4 regions of the Streptomyces sp. NPDC004610 genome follow, and region 2 is predicted to be linked to each of the others. Evidence: riboswitches for the same ligand, from Rfam matches in the RefSeq annotation. Region 2 holds a riboswitch; each other region holds the start of a gene.

Evidence for each region. Region 2 has a riboswitch for cobalamin ahead of ABZX40_RS31535 (prenyltransferase/squalene oxidase repeat-containing protein). Riboswitches for the same ligand answer to the same signal wherever they lie in the genome.
Region 1: linked by a shared signal. The riboswitch ahead of metE (5-methyltetrahydropteroyltriglutamate--homocysteine S-methyltransferase) and the one ahead of ABZX40_RS31535 (prenyltransferase/squalene oxidase repeat-containing protein) in region 2 are both predicted to bind cobalamin.
Region 3: linked by a shared signal. The riboswitch ahead of ABZX40_RS24680 (prenyltransferase/squalene oxidase repeat-containing protein) and the one ahead of ABZX40_RS31535 (prenyltransferase/squalene oxidase repeat-containing protein) in region 2 are both predicted to bind cobalamin.
Region 4: linked by a shared signal. The riboswitch ahead of ABZX40_RS02345 (ribonucleoside-diphosphate reductase subunit alpha) and the one ahead of ABZX40_RS31535 (prenyltransferase/squalene oxidase repeat-containing protein) in region 2 are both predicted to bind cobalamin.

Annotation. Positions count from the first base shown of each region.
Region 1 is NZ_JBEXLA010000015.1:186,224-189,579, forward strand. Features, by position in the region: gene metE (5-methyltetrahydropteroyltriglutamate--homocysteine S-methyltransferase) at 1-2,308, opposite strand, end outside; cobalamin riboswitch at 2,476-2,699, opposite strand; gene ABZX40_RS19170 (cupin domain-containing protein) at 2,785-3,342, opposite strand.
Region 2 is NZ_JBEXLA010000035.1:800-4,155, forward strand. Features, by position in the region: gene ABZX40_RS31535 (prenyltransferase/squalene oxidase repeat-containing protein) at 1-2,018, opposite strand, end outside; cobalamin riboswitch at 2,137-2,273, opposite strand; cobalamin riboswitch at 2,367-2,442, shown strand; gene ABZX40_RS31540 (prenyltransferase/squalene oxidase repeat-containing protein) at 2,553-3,356, shown strand, end outside.
Region 3 is NZ_JBEXLA010000023.1:54,824-58,179, forward strand. Features, by position in the region: gene ABZX40_RS24665 (glycosyltransferase family 4 protein) at 1-22, opposite strand, end outside; gene ABZX40_RS24670 (TetR family transcriptional regulator) at 266-916, shown strand; partial or broken gene ABZX40_RS24675 (MBL fold metallo-hydrolase) at 934-1,227, shown strand; cobalamin riboswitch at 1,249-1,385, shown strand; gene ABZX40_RS24680 (prenyltransferase/squalene oxidase repeat-containing protein) at 1,496-2,755, shown strand; gene ABZX40_RS24685 (SCO2322 family protein) at 2,752-3,356, shown strand, end outside.
Region 4 is NZ_JBEXLA010000002.1:49,278-52,633, reverse strand. Features, by position in the region: gene ABZX40_RS02360 (helix-turn-helix transcriptional regulator) at 1-644, shown strand, start outside; gene ABZX40_RS02355 (GntR family transcriptional regulator) at 750-1,508, shown strand; partial or broken gene ABZX40_RS02350 (GNAT family N-acetyltransferase) at 1,752-1,997, shown strand; cobalamin riboswitch at 2,043-2,199, shown strand; gene ABZX40_RS02345 (ribonucleoside-diphosphate reductase subunit alpha) at 2,326-3,356, shown strand, end outside.

The DNA of each region.
Region 1 (3,356 bases), on a different contig from region 2:
CCAGTTCCTCCCGGAGGGTTCGGGTCGCCGTGACCAGGTTCTCCAGGGCCGCCTGGGTTTCCGGCCAGCCCCGGGTCTTCAGGCCGCAGTCCGGGTTGACCCAGAGGCGTTCGGCGGGGATGGCCTTCAGGCCGGTGCGCAGGAGGTCCGCCGCCTCCTCGGGGCTGGGGACGCGGGGGGAGTGGATGTCGTAGACGCCGGGGCCGGCCTCCCGGGGGTAGCCGTGCGCGGCGAGTTCGCGGGCCACCTGCATATGGGAGCGGGCGGCTTCGAGGGAGATGACATCGGCGTCGAGGTCGTCGATGGCCTGGACGATGTCGCCGAACTCGGCGTAGCACATATGGGTGTGGATCTGGGTGTCCGGGCGGACCCCGGCCGTGGTCAGGCGGAACGCCTCCGTCGCCCAGGTCAGATAGGCGGGGCGGTCGGCCGCGCGGAGCGGCAGGGTCTCGCGCAGCGCGGGCTCGTCGACCTGGATGACGGACGTGCCCGCCGCCTCCAGGTCGGCCACCTCGTCGCGCAGGGCCAGGGCGACCTGGCGGGCGGTGTCGCCGAGGGGCTGGTCGTCGCGGACGAAGGACCAGGCCAGCATGGTGACCGGGCCGGTGAGCATGCCCTTGACCGGCCGGTCGGTGAGGGACTGGGCGTAGGCCGTCCAGCGGACGGTCATGGGCGCGGGGCGGGAGATGTCCCCGGCCAGGATCGGCGGGCGGACGTACCGGGTGCCGTAGGACTGGACCCAGCCGTGCTGGGTGGCGAGGTAGCCGGTGAGCTGTTCGGCGAAGTACTGGACCATGTCGTTGCGTTCGGGCTCGCCGTGCACCAGGACGTCCAGGCCCGCCTTCTCCTGGAAGGAGATGACGTCCCGGATCTCGGCCTCGATGCGGTCCTCGTAGGCGTCCGTGCCGATACGGCCGGTGCGCAGGTCCGCGCGGGCGGTGCGCAGGGCGGTGGTCTGCGGGAAGGAGCCGATGGTGGTGGTCGGCAGCACGGGCAGGCCCAGGCGGGCGCGCTGCGCGGCGGTCCGGTCGGCGTAGGGGAGGGAGCGGTGGGCGTCGGCGTCGGTGACGGCGGTGGTGCGGGCCCGTACCGCCGGGTCGTGGGTGAGGGGGGAGTTGGTCCGGGAGGCCAGGTCGGCGCGGTTGGCGGCGAGTTGGGCGGCGATGGCGTCGGTGCCCTCGGCGAGGCCCCTGGCCAGGGTGACGATCTCCGCGCTCTTCTGCCGGGCGAACGCCAGCCAGCGCCTGACCTGCGGTGCGATGTCCCGCTCGGCGGAGGCGTCCAGGGGGACGTGGAGGAGGGAGCAGGAGGCGGCCACGTCCACCCGGTCGGCGAGACCGAGCAGGGTGCCCAGGGTGGCGAGGGAGCGGGTGAGGTCGTTGACCCAGATGTTGCGGCCGTTGACGACCCCGGCGACCAGGCGCTTGCCGGGCAGTCCGCCGACCGCCGCGAGGGCGTCCAGATTGGCGGCGGCGGACTCCGTGAAGTCCAGCGCCAGGCCCTCGACGGGGGCCTTGGCCAGGACGGGCAGGGCGTCGCCGAGGCGGTCGAAGTAGGAGGCGACGAGGAGCTTCGGGCGGTCGGTGAGGGCGCCGAGGTCGCGGTAGGCGCGGGCGGCGGCGTTGAGGTCGGCCGGGGTGCGGTCCTGGACCAGGGCGGGTTCGTCCAGCTGCACCCAGTCGGCGCCGGCGGCCCGCAGATCGGCGAGGATCTCGGCGTACACCGGCAGGAGCCGGTCCAGCAGGGTCAGGGGGTCGAAATCGGCGGCCACACCGGGCGCGGGCTTGGCGAGGAGGAGGTAGGTGACCGGGCCGACCAGCACCGGGCGGGCGGTGAGGCCCAGGGCGAGGGCCTCCTTCAGCTCGCCCACCTGCTTGCCGGGGTCGGCGGAGAAGACCGTGTCCGGGCCCAGCTCGGGGACCAGGTAGTGGTAGTTGGTGTCGAACCACTTCGTCATCTCCAGCGGCGCCACGTCCTGCGTGCCGCGCGCCATCGCGAAGTAGCCGTCCAGGGGGTCCGCCGCGACGGCGGCCCGGTGGCGGGCGGGGATCGCGCCGACCATGACGGTGGTGTCGAGGACGTGGTCGTAGTGGGAGAAGTCGCCGGTGGGGACCTCGTGGACCCCGGCGTCGGCGAGCCGGCGCCAGTTGCTCCGGCGGAGTTCGGCGGAGGCGGCCCTCAGGGCGTCGGCGCTGACGCGGCCCTTCCAGTAGCCCTCGACGGCCTTCTTCAGTTCCCGGTGCTGACCCTGGCGGGGGTAGCCGTACACGGTGGCCCGTGCTGCCGCGGCTGCGGGCTTGGTGGTCACGGAGATCTCCTTCGCGAGATGAATCCCTGAGATCCCGGCGACGGGACGGGGGCGCGAAGGGTGACGGAACCGGGCGGCCCGGCCCGTGCGCTGCGGGGCACGGTCGTCCGCCTGACTCTGTACGCCGACCCGCCCGCGAAGGTCACCGGAATGTCCGCGCACGAGTGGTTCGCGCATGGGCGGCTGGCAGGTCTTCGGACTCGCGGGCGCGTCCTGACGAGATCAGGACCCCTACTGGCCGTCGCTTCCCAGGCCCGTTCTCCCGGACCCAGTGCGTATGACGGCGGTCGTTCCCACTCACCGCTGCGGGGCAGTCCCGGATTCCCACCGGGTTCCCTCTTGCGACGCTCCCGCCTGGCGGACGGGGCGAACCAGCTGCGTCGGTCACCCTAGCCGCTCGGACACCGCCCGTACATGACGTCTCACCCGTGCCGCGCCCGGGGGAGCGGGCACGGCACGGGAGCGGGAGGCACCCCCTAGGGCCGGTCCGCCGGGGTGGCGGGCGGGTCGTAGCGCAGCGGGGTGAGCTGCTGGACGTCGTAGCGCAGCCGCAGGGCGGCGATGGCGGAGTGATCGATCTCTCCTTGGGCGGCGAGGATGTCGAGCAGTTCCTCGAAGTACCGCTCGTGCGCCGGGGGCGGGGCGGCCTGGAAGAGCACCCGGGCCGGTTCGGGGCCGGTGTTGGCGAAGGCGTGCGGGCATCCGGGCGGGACGAACAGCAGGGTGCCGGGGCCCGCCCGCACCGCCCGCTCCCCGGCGGCGGACTCCCACTCCCGCCAGTGGTCCGGGGTCCTCACCAGCGGCTCGAAGGCCAGCACCTCCAACTCGCCCTCGATGACGTAGAACAACTCCTCGCTGTGCGTATGGGTGTGGGCGCCCACATCGAAGCCGGGCGGGACGACGACCTCGAAGGTGGAGGCCGCCCGGGAGTGCTCGCCGGTCACCTTGAAGGTGACCCGCTGGGCGGCGACCGCCACGGTCCGCCCCCGGCCGGGCGGCAGGATCAGCGGCCCGGCGGACGCGCCGCCCGTCACCGCGCGCCGGACCC
Region 2 (3,356 bases):
TTGCCCTCGGCCGCGCAGGAGCGGTCCGGTGCCGCACTGGCCTCGGCGCACACGGCCTTCTCCAGCGCGGCGATCAGATCCTGCCCCGCGAAGTCGCGCGGATCGCGCCCGACGGACTCGGCGAGCACCGCGGTCTTCCCGATGAAGCCGCCCGAGGCGTACTCGGTGCCGATCTTCATGTAGTCGCGGATCGTCCGGCCCTCGCCGTCGGTGCCCCGGTCGTCCAGGAAGTCGACGATGCCGCGCAGCTTGTCGTTGTCCAGGCCGGTCGCGGCGAGCGCGTAGGCGCCGTCGATGGTCAGCCCGAAGTCGGCGCGGGAGGTACCGGGTCCGGCGGTGTAGTAGCGGCCCTGCTTCAGATTGTCGGCGCTGGTGAGATAGGCCACGCCCGCCGCGAGGTCGGGTCCCCCGCCGGGCGGCGGGGGCGTCGTCCCCGGGCCGCCGGTGGGTGTCCCGGTCGGCTCGCGCTCCTTGACCGTCAGATCGGCGAGGCTCTTGCCGGTCCCGGCGACGACGGCCAGCGAGGTCGGATAGAGCTGCGGGTCGGTCTGGGCCTCCTCGAAGCCGAAGCCGCCGCTCCCGGTCTGCTCCCGCGACAGCCAGCCCACGGCCGCGTCCGCCCGCTCCTTCTCCCCGAGCGCGCGCAGCGCCTGTGCGGCGTACGCGGTGCCGATGACACCCGCGCTGGGGGAGCCGGTGTAGGCGGGGAAGGCACCGTCCGCGCGCTGGTTCTTGACGAGATAGGCGCGGGCCTTGCCGACGGCGGTGTCCTGGCCGCCCGCGGCGTGCAGCGCCAGGGCGGCCAGACCGGTCGTACCGGCGTCGCCGTCGCAGTTCTCACCGGGCCGGATCAGCACGCTGGTGACCCCGCCGTCCCGGCACTGGAGCTGCGCGAGCCGCTCGACGGTGACGGCGGGCGGCTCCTCCTCGGCGCGCACCAGGGCCAGCACGGCGAGGGACTGGCCGTCGGTGTACCCGGCGTCGCCGAAGTCGCCCTTGGCGGAGCAGCCGGGGGTGGGCTGCCCGGACTCGGGGCCCGCCGGGCAGATGTGCGCCACCAGGTCGCCGATCAGATCATGGCCGCCGAAGTCCCTCGGATCGCGCTCGGTGACCGAGGCGAGCAGCGCCAGCCGGGCCGCGTTGGTGGCGTCGGGCGCCTTGTCCGTGCCGTTGGGGTAGGCGAAGGGGCCCGCGGTGGACGTCAGGAAGTCGGTGACCTTGCCGAGGGCCTGGCTGTCCCCCTCGGCGGCGGCCAGCGCGTAGGCGGTCTGCACGGTCAGGAAGTGATTGGGGTCGGTGGCACCCTCGTCCACGATCCGTTCGCCGTCGGTGAGACGGCCCTTCAACCAGGCGGCGGCGCCCGGCACATCGACCGCGCCCGGGGCGCCGGTCAGGGTCGGACCCGGCGTCGGGGTGGACCCGCCCTCCGCCCGTACGTCGTCGGGGGAGAACGTGGGACGGCCGGTGGAGCCGCCGACATCGGTGCCGCCGAACACCCAGGCGTCCACGTCACCGTCGCTCAACTTCCGGTCCATGGCCCCGTACTGCGAGTAGGACCAGTCGTCGTCGCCGGGCTTCGCCACCCAGTACGACCAGTAGGCGGTGGCGGGCGGGGTGAGGACGCACGACTCCTTGTCCGGGGTCGGGTACTGGGTGCCGGTGCGTCCGTGGCCGATGCGGCAGATGAAGGCCGGGCCGTCGTGGCCGGTGCCCGCGGTGGTGAACCCGCCTTCGTGCAGCAGCTCGTAGCCGGTGGTGGGGGTGGTGTCGCAGCCCCGCTCGACCGAGCCGCCGAACGGGCCGAAGTCGACGGCGACGATCGAGCCCCGGGTGGCCGTGCACGCGCCGATGGGGTCGGCCGTGGCGGGGGAGGAGAGGGTGAAGAACGTCACGCAGGCCGCGACCAGCGTCAGCAGCGCCGTCCCGGCCGCCGGCCAGGGCCCGGGTCTGCCGCCGCCCGTACCGTCGGCGCCCGTGGATCCGGGCCGCCGCCGCTCTCTTCGCTGTCCGGTCCGCATCGCGGCCCCCCTCGTCCGGTCCGGCGGGGACGGGGAACGTGGGGCAGGCCCTCGCCGTGCCGGGCCGGAAACCCGCGCGGGAAGGGGTCGCACCACGCCGTAGTCCGCGACGGCGTCTGTTGCTCGATCACGCTCCAGGCATTCCGGCTCGCCCGGCGCGGGGCCGGGCCTACGGTTGCGGGTCAGCGCCGGACTTCGACCGGCTTCCCCTGGAACTCGTTGCGTATCAGGCGGATTTGAGCACGGTTCGCGAAGGCCGTCAAGGTGCGGCAGAAACCCCGGTGCGGGGTGATTTAGACCCTATGGCGACCGCACCTGGGGTCGGGTACCGTCCCGCACTGCCGAGTGGGGGAACCCGGTGCGAATCCGGGGCTGACGCGCAGCGGTGTGGAACGGCGGGAGGCCGTTCCGAGCCCGAATGCCCAATCGGCCGGTACTTTCCGGCAGCCCGTTCACGCGTCCCGGACGGCGGCTCCCCGTCACGGCCGTCCGGCCGGGGCGGGGCGTCGGCGTCCCTGATCCCAGGAGCACGCCATGGCCCCGCACACCCTCCACCGCCACCGCCACCGCATCCGGCGTCGGCTCACCCTCACCTCGGCCGCCGCCCTCGGCGCCTTCGCCCTCACCACCCTGCCCGCCGCGGCCACCGCCACCCCCGCCCAGATCGCCACCTCCAAGACCAACGGGGTCGCCTACCTCAAGACCCTCCAGGCCGCCGACGGCTCCTACGCCGGGTCGGGGCTGTCCAACGAGTGGGCGTTCAGCGCCTTCGCCGCGGCAGGCACCGCCGCCGTGGACGTCACCCCGGGCGGCGACACCACCAAGAACGCCAGAACCGTCTACCGCACCCTGCTCTCCACCAGCGGCTGGCCGTCCGCCTCCCCCGTCGTCACCGACTACGAGCGCGCCACCCTCAACGCCTACGCGGCCGGCATCGACCCGGCCCGCGTCTCCGCCTCCCGCAATCTGATCGCCGAGATCTACCGCTACTGGCAGACCGCCGAACCCGGCTACTTCGGCCCCTCCGCCACCTTCAACGGCACCGTGTTCGCGGCACTCGCCCTGAACGGGGCGAAGACCCAGGCCGGTCAGGTCCGGATCCCGCAGGCGCTGCGGGACGCGATCGTCACCCGGCTGCGCGCCAACCAGCACAACGACGGCGGCTGGAACTACAGCAAGGCCGAGGGCAACCCCACCCAGCTCGCCGCCGCCGGCGACATCGACATGACCGGCGCCGCGATGGCCGCGCTGTGCGTGTCCGGCGTCCCGAACACCGACCCCGACATCACCCAGGCCAAGGCGTTCCTCAAGAGCAAGCTGGTCGCGAACAGCGGTGCC
Region 3 (3,356 bases), on a different contig from region 2:
CCCGACTGGCCTCAGCGGTCACTCCGGGCCCCCTTCTGCCTGCACGACGGTGAGACTACGACACGGGACGCTAATCTAGAACAAGTTTCAGACTTGATCGTCCGAGAGGCTCCGAATCTACCGGCTGGTAGTGCCGGGGCGAGAAGTGGATCAGGTGATTCACGCCACGGCGGGCTGGATCGACCCGGCTCCTGCCATGCTGTCTGATCGCCCCCACTCCTCACAGTTCCTCATGGACTGTCACGGAACCCACGGAACGGTGCCCATGCCTGCGGAAGCCAAGGTGACCAAGGTGGAAGCCAGTTGCGCGCGAGCCGACTCGCCGCCGCTGACCGAGCGGCAGGAGGCGCGGCGCCGCCGCATCCTGCACGCGAGCGCGCAGTTGGCCGGCCGGGGTGGGTTCGACGCGGTGCAGATGCGGGAGGTCGCGGAGTCCTCGCAGGTGGCGCTGGGCACGCTGTACCGGTACTTCCCGTCCAAGGTGCATCTGCTGGTGGCGACGATGCAGGCCCAGTTGGAGCATATGCACGGCACGCTGCGCAAGAAGCCGCCGGCCGGTGAGACGGCGGCGGAGCGGGTGGCGGAGACCCTGATGCGGGCCTTCCGCGGGCTCCAGCGCGAGCCGCATCTCGCCGACGCGATGGTCCGCGCCCTCACCTTCGCCGACCGCAGCGTCTCCCCCGAGGTCGACCAGGTGTCCCGGCAGACGACGGCGATCATCCTGGACGCGATGGGCCTGGACCGCCCCACGCCCGAACAGCTCGCCGCGGTCCGCGTCATCGAGCACACCTGGCACTCCGCCCTGATCACCTGGCTCTCGGGCCGCGCGTCGATCGCCCAGGTGAAGATCGACATCGAGACGGTGTGCCGGTTGATCGACCTGCCGTCGCCGGAGGACGCACCGCGGACGCGGTGACCGACGGGGGCCCCGCCCCAGCCCACCGCCCCGCCCCCGCCGACCGGATCCGCTCCCTGCTCGACCATCACGAGGCCCGGCTGCGCGAACTCCTCGCCCTGCCCGCCGAACCCGGCGCCCCGCACCCCCTGGCAGCTCGCCACCCCGATGACCTGGAACCGCCACTGGAACCACCCCCGGGTGCGCACCCCGCACACCTCCCGCACCATCGCCGTCGCCGAGGCCGAGGCCCAGCTGCGCCGGCTGGTGGACAGGGCCGGGCGGAGCCGACGGCGGCGGGCGGCGAGCCGGTGACATATGTCGCGGTGTGAGGCGGGATGGGCCGTTCGGGGCGCCCGGTAGAGTGAGCAGGTCGTCATCACATCCGTACGCGAGGAAGCCGGTGCGAATCCGGCGCCGACCCGCAACCGTATGAGCCCCGCCCCGCCGGGCTCTCAGCCGGACCACCGCCAGCGGACCAGTGACCGGCTCATGCGCACCGGCGTCCGCCGGGCGCGGCACCGTCGAGGCATACGGAGCCGAGCCGCCCGGGGTGCCCGGTGCTGCCCGCCTCCGCACAGGAAAGGGCTCCCGCCGATCATGTTGTTCCGCCGCAGTGCCGCGGTCGTCGCCGCCGCCTTCGGGATCGGCGCCGTCGCCGCTCCGCTCGCCCAGGCCGCCGACCCGTCCCCATCCTCACCCTCCTCCGTGACGATCCCGGAGGGCCTGTACGGCACGGCCGACCCGACGTACGACGGTGTGTGGCGCCAGTCGCTGGCGCTGCTGGCCCAGTCGTCGGTGGGCGTCACCCCGGCGGCGCGGGCCGGGGACTGGCTGGCCGGCCAGCAGTGCGCCGACGGCGGCTTCGCCGCCTTCCGCCCCGACCCGGCGGCGGCCTGCGACAGCAAGACACCCCTGGACTCCAACAGCACCGCCGCCGCCGTCCAGGCCCTCGCCGAACTCGGCGACCACGAGGCCGCCACCGGCAAGGCCGTCACCTGGCTGAAGTCCGTGCAGAACGCGGACGGCGGCTGGGGCTACACCCCCGGCGGCCCCAGCGACACCAACTCCACCGGCCTGGTCGTCGGCGCCCTCACCGCCGCCGGGGAGAGACCCGCCGAGGTCCGCAAGGACGGCAAGTCCCCCTATGACGCCCTGCTCGCCCTGAGCGTCCCCTGCGACGACCCGGAGGGCGGCGGCGCCTTCGCCTACCAGCCCGAGCAGAACGGCGACCTGCTCGCCAACGCCGACGCCACCGCGGCCGGCGTCCTGGGCGCCCTCGGCACAGGCCTCAACGCGGAGGCCCCCGACACGACCGCCACCCCCGCGACGGCCGGGTGCGCCGACGCCACCACCCCCGCGCAGGCCGCCGCCAACGCCACCGCCTGGCTGACCACCACGCTCGCCGGGAACGACGACCACCTCATCTCCGCCCTCCCCGGCGCCGAGGACCAGCCGGACTACGGCAACACCGCCGACGCCGTGGTGGCGCTGGCCGCGCTGGGCGAGGGCGAGCAGGCCCGCGCCTCCATGACCTGGCTGGAGCGCAACGCGCGCGCCTGGGCCGACGCGTCCGGCCCCGCCGCCCACGCCCAGCTCGTGCTGGCCGCGCACGCGATCGGCGACGGCCCCGAGGAGTTCGGCGGCACCGGCCTCATCGACCGTCTCAACGCCAGCGGCCCGACCCCGGCGGCGACCGACGACCTGGTCGAGAAGCGCCTGGTCGAGAAGGAGACCACGGCCTCCGCCGAGGACGACGACTCCCCCTTCGGCGTCTGGTGGTACGTCGGCGTCTTCGGCGTCGTGGGCGTCGGCATCGGCTTCCTGGTCAGTGGCCGCAACCGCGGCGACCGGCCGTGATCCGCCGGTTCCCCCCGCTCCTGCTGGCCGCGCTGCTGCTCGCCCTCACCGGCGCGGCGGGCCAGGCCCAGGCCGCCGGCTACCGCTACTGGTCGTTCTGGGACCGGGACGGCGACCGCTGGAGCTACGCCGACCGCGGCCCGTCCCTGTCCCGCCCCGCCGACGGCGCCGTCCAGGGCTTCCGCTTCGCGGTGAGCGAGGACTCCCAGGACGCGACGGCCCCGCGCGGCCCGGCCGACTTCGCCACGATCTGCGCCGGGACCCCCGAGAAGCCGGACCAGAAGCGGGTGGCCCTGGTCCTGGACTTCGGTACGGAGGCGGACGCCCCGTCCGGCGAGACCCCGCCCGCCGCCCGCACCGCCTGCGCGAGCGTCGCCCCCGACGCGACGACCGCCGAGTCCCTGGCCGCCGTCGCCAAACCCCTGCGCTACGACTCCAACGCCCTGCTGTGCGCGATCTCGGGCTATCCGGAACGGGGTTGCGGGGAGCAGGTCTCCACCGGATCGACAAAGAAGAAACCATCGAAGGACGAGGGCCCGTCCCTGGGCATCTGGGCAGGCGCGGCGGCGGTCACCGTCCTGGCCGGAGGAGCTGTCTGGCA
Region 4 (3,356 bases), on a different contig from region 2:
TGGCACAGCTCTCGGGTGACCGATCCATCGAGTTGCTGATCCTCCAGAACATGGCGATGCAGGCCGGATGGGTGGGGCGACCCCGCGAGGAACTGGCCATCGCGCGGTCGATCATCGAGAGATCCGGGATCTCGCCGCGCGTCGAAGCGATCTTCAGGGTGCGTGAGGCGAAGGGATTGTCCGGCTCGGGGCAGGAAGCGGAGGCCACCCGGTCCTTCGCCCATGCCCGCTCCCTCCTCCAGGAGAGCGAACGGGAGAACGACCCGATGTGGGCGTGGTGGATCACTGCGGACGAAATCGACGGGCATCAAGGATTCGCCTTCCAGGACTGGGGAGAGTGGAAGAAGGGGATTCCCTACCTCCAAAGAGCCGTGCGCCAGGAAGCGGGGGCCAAGGTGGGATACCGGGGTATCTCCGGGGTCCGCCTCCTGGCCTGCTATCTGGGAGTGGAGGCGTGGCAGGAGGCCGAGGAACTGGCCACGTCGATCGTCCCGGTCATCGGCGAGACATCCTCAGCCCGCACCCTCCGACTACTGACCAGAACGGCCCGCTACGGCAGAACACTGCGCGCTGTTCCCAGCGGTCTACGAGACGCTCTGGAACAGATCGAATCCTCGATAGCGGAAGACCCCTACTGCATCTGATGCCCGCCCACGTTCGTGGAAGCCACGGGACAGAATCCGGCCCGCCGCTTGCGTGAGCCGACGAGAGTGAATTACCCGACCGCCAAGGGAAACCAGAGAGCCACCATGCCCCAAGAGGCCCCCCACCTTGACCTGGCCAACGTCCTGCGCGCCCGCATCCTCGCCGGAGAATGGGCCGTCGGTGAGCGCCTGCCCTCGCGCGCGCAGCTCGCCGACGAGTACGGCGTGGGCAGGAACGTCACCCAGCGTGCCGTCGACCGCCTGATCATCGAGGGCCTCCTGGAAGGCCGCGCCGGATCAGGGACGTACGTCCGCAAGCCACGCCCACGGCTCCGTATGGTCCGCTCCCGCCACCGCGAACGGCGTGGCGGTTCACCGTTCCGCGCCGACATGAAGGAGCAGGGCAGGACCGGCACCTGGGAGGCGCACAGCGCCGCCCGCACCCCCGCCCCGGAACGCATCGCGGAGCGCCTGGCCATCGAGCCCGGAGACCTCTGCGTCTTCACACGGTACGAGTTCCTCGGCGACGGTCAGCCGGTCCAGCTCTCCGAGTCGTGGGAGCCCATGGCGATCACGGACGGCACTCCGGTCGTACTCCCCGAGATGGGTCCGCTCGCGGGCATGGGGGTGGTCGAGCGCATGCGGTCCCTCGGTGTCGTCATCGACACCGCCGTCGAGATCCCGCGCCCCGGCCGCGCCACCCAGGAACAGGCCAACCTGCTCGGCATCAACCTCGGCGACCTGCTGCTCACGATCGAGCGCACCTACTACGACACGGACGGACGCCCCATCGAGACGGCGGACATCGCCGTGCCGAACGTGCGCTGGGAAGTCGCGTACGAGTTCGGGGTCGACCGGTCCTGACGAGGAGACGGCGCCCACGGGCCCAACCAGCCACCCTCTGAACGCCGAGCACCCCCACCCCCCTAAGGGGCGCTGGGGGTGCCCCCTCTGGGGGTGGGGGTGCCCCCTCTGGGGGAGAACTGCGCGACCAGCCCACCACGACCCGCACCCGGCATCCCACCCCCACGCACCGGCGTTCCCGACCGAGCCGCCGACACCGTGATCTTCATCGCACCCGGCGGGACGCCCGCCGCCGCGAGCGACGAGGCCGAGATCCGCATCCTCGCCGTCGCGCCCAAAGCCCGGCGTCACGGCATCGGTGAGGCCCTCGTCCGGGCCTGCATCGCTCGCCCCGGCGCGGAGCGCATCGTGCTGTCCACGCAGAGCGGGATGCACGCCGCCCACCGCCTCTACGAACGGCTCGGTTTCGTCCGTACCCCGCACCGGGACTGGAATCCCGTGCCGCACCTGGACGACCTCACTCTTCTCACCTACGAGTTGACACTGTGAAACCGGCGCGACACAACATCTGGGGGTGACACGGCGACCGGGCACTACATGTATGCTCATGCTCGCTGTCGCCGCAGGGGAATCCGGTGCGAATCCGGAACTGTCCCGCAACGGTGTACATGTGCGTATTCGCGGTGCCATCCAGCCCCGTGTCAGCACGCCATGGCCAGTCCGAGGACCTGCCGACAGTGCGCCCGGCCACCCGGCCCGGGTGCCATGACGTCCGGGCCTCGTGGAATGGGCCGGTGGACGCGACGCGTACCCGCGCTCGTGCGTCACCGCCCCCTGCCCTCCCCGAGGCCCCGTGCCGAGCGAGGGAGAGCCCCACGTGACGATCGCGCCAGCAGACCCGGCTTCAGCAGTCACCCCCGCGGCTACCGCCACGGAGCCCGACGGTCCCGGAACCGCCCTCCTGCGGACGCTGACGACGCTGACCGCCGACCTCCCCGACGCCGACCCCGGCCGGGTGGCCGCCGCCGCGCTGCGGGGCCGTTCCGCCCGCGCGGACGAGGCGGAGTTGCGGGAGCTGGCGACCGAGGCCGCTGCCGGGCTGATCTCCGAGGACCCCGCCTACTCCCGGCTGGCCGCCCGGCTGCTGACCCTCACCATCGCCGCCGAGGCCGCCTCGCAGGGTGTCACCACCTTCACCGGGTCGGTGGCGACCGGTCACCGCGAGGGCCTGATCGCCGACCGCACCCACGATTTCGTACAGACGTACGCGGAGCGGCTCGACGGCCTCATCGATCCGACCGCCGACGACCTCTTCGGCTACTTCGGGCTGCGCACCCTGCACAGCCGCTACCTGCTGCGCCACCCCATCACCCGCAAGGTGATCGAGACCCCCCAGCACTTCCTGCTGCGGGTGGCGGCCGGGCTGGCGGAGGACGGGACCGTCCGCGCGCTGGACGAGGTGGCGGCCCTCTACCGGCTGATGAGCCGGCTGGACTACCTCCCCTCCTCCCCCACCCTCTTCAACTCCGGCACCCGCCACCCCCAGATGTCCTCCTGCTACCTCCTCGACTCCCCCAAGGACGAGCTGGACTCCATCTACGACCGCTACCACCAGGTCGCCCGGCTCTCCAAGCACGCCGGCGGCATCGGGCTGTCGTACTCCCGGATCCGGTCACGCGGTTCGCTGATCCGGGGCACCAACGGGCACTCCAACGGGATCGTGCCGTTCCTGAAGACGCTGGACGCCTCGGTGGCCGCCGTGAACCAGGGCGGGCGGCGCAAGGGCGCGGCGGCGGTGTACCTGGAGACCTGGCACTCCGACATCGAGGAGTTCCTGGAGCTGCGCGACAACACCGGTGAGGATGCCCGGCGTACCCACAATCTGAATCTCGCGCACTGGGTGCCGGA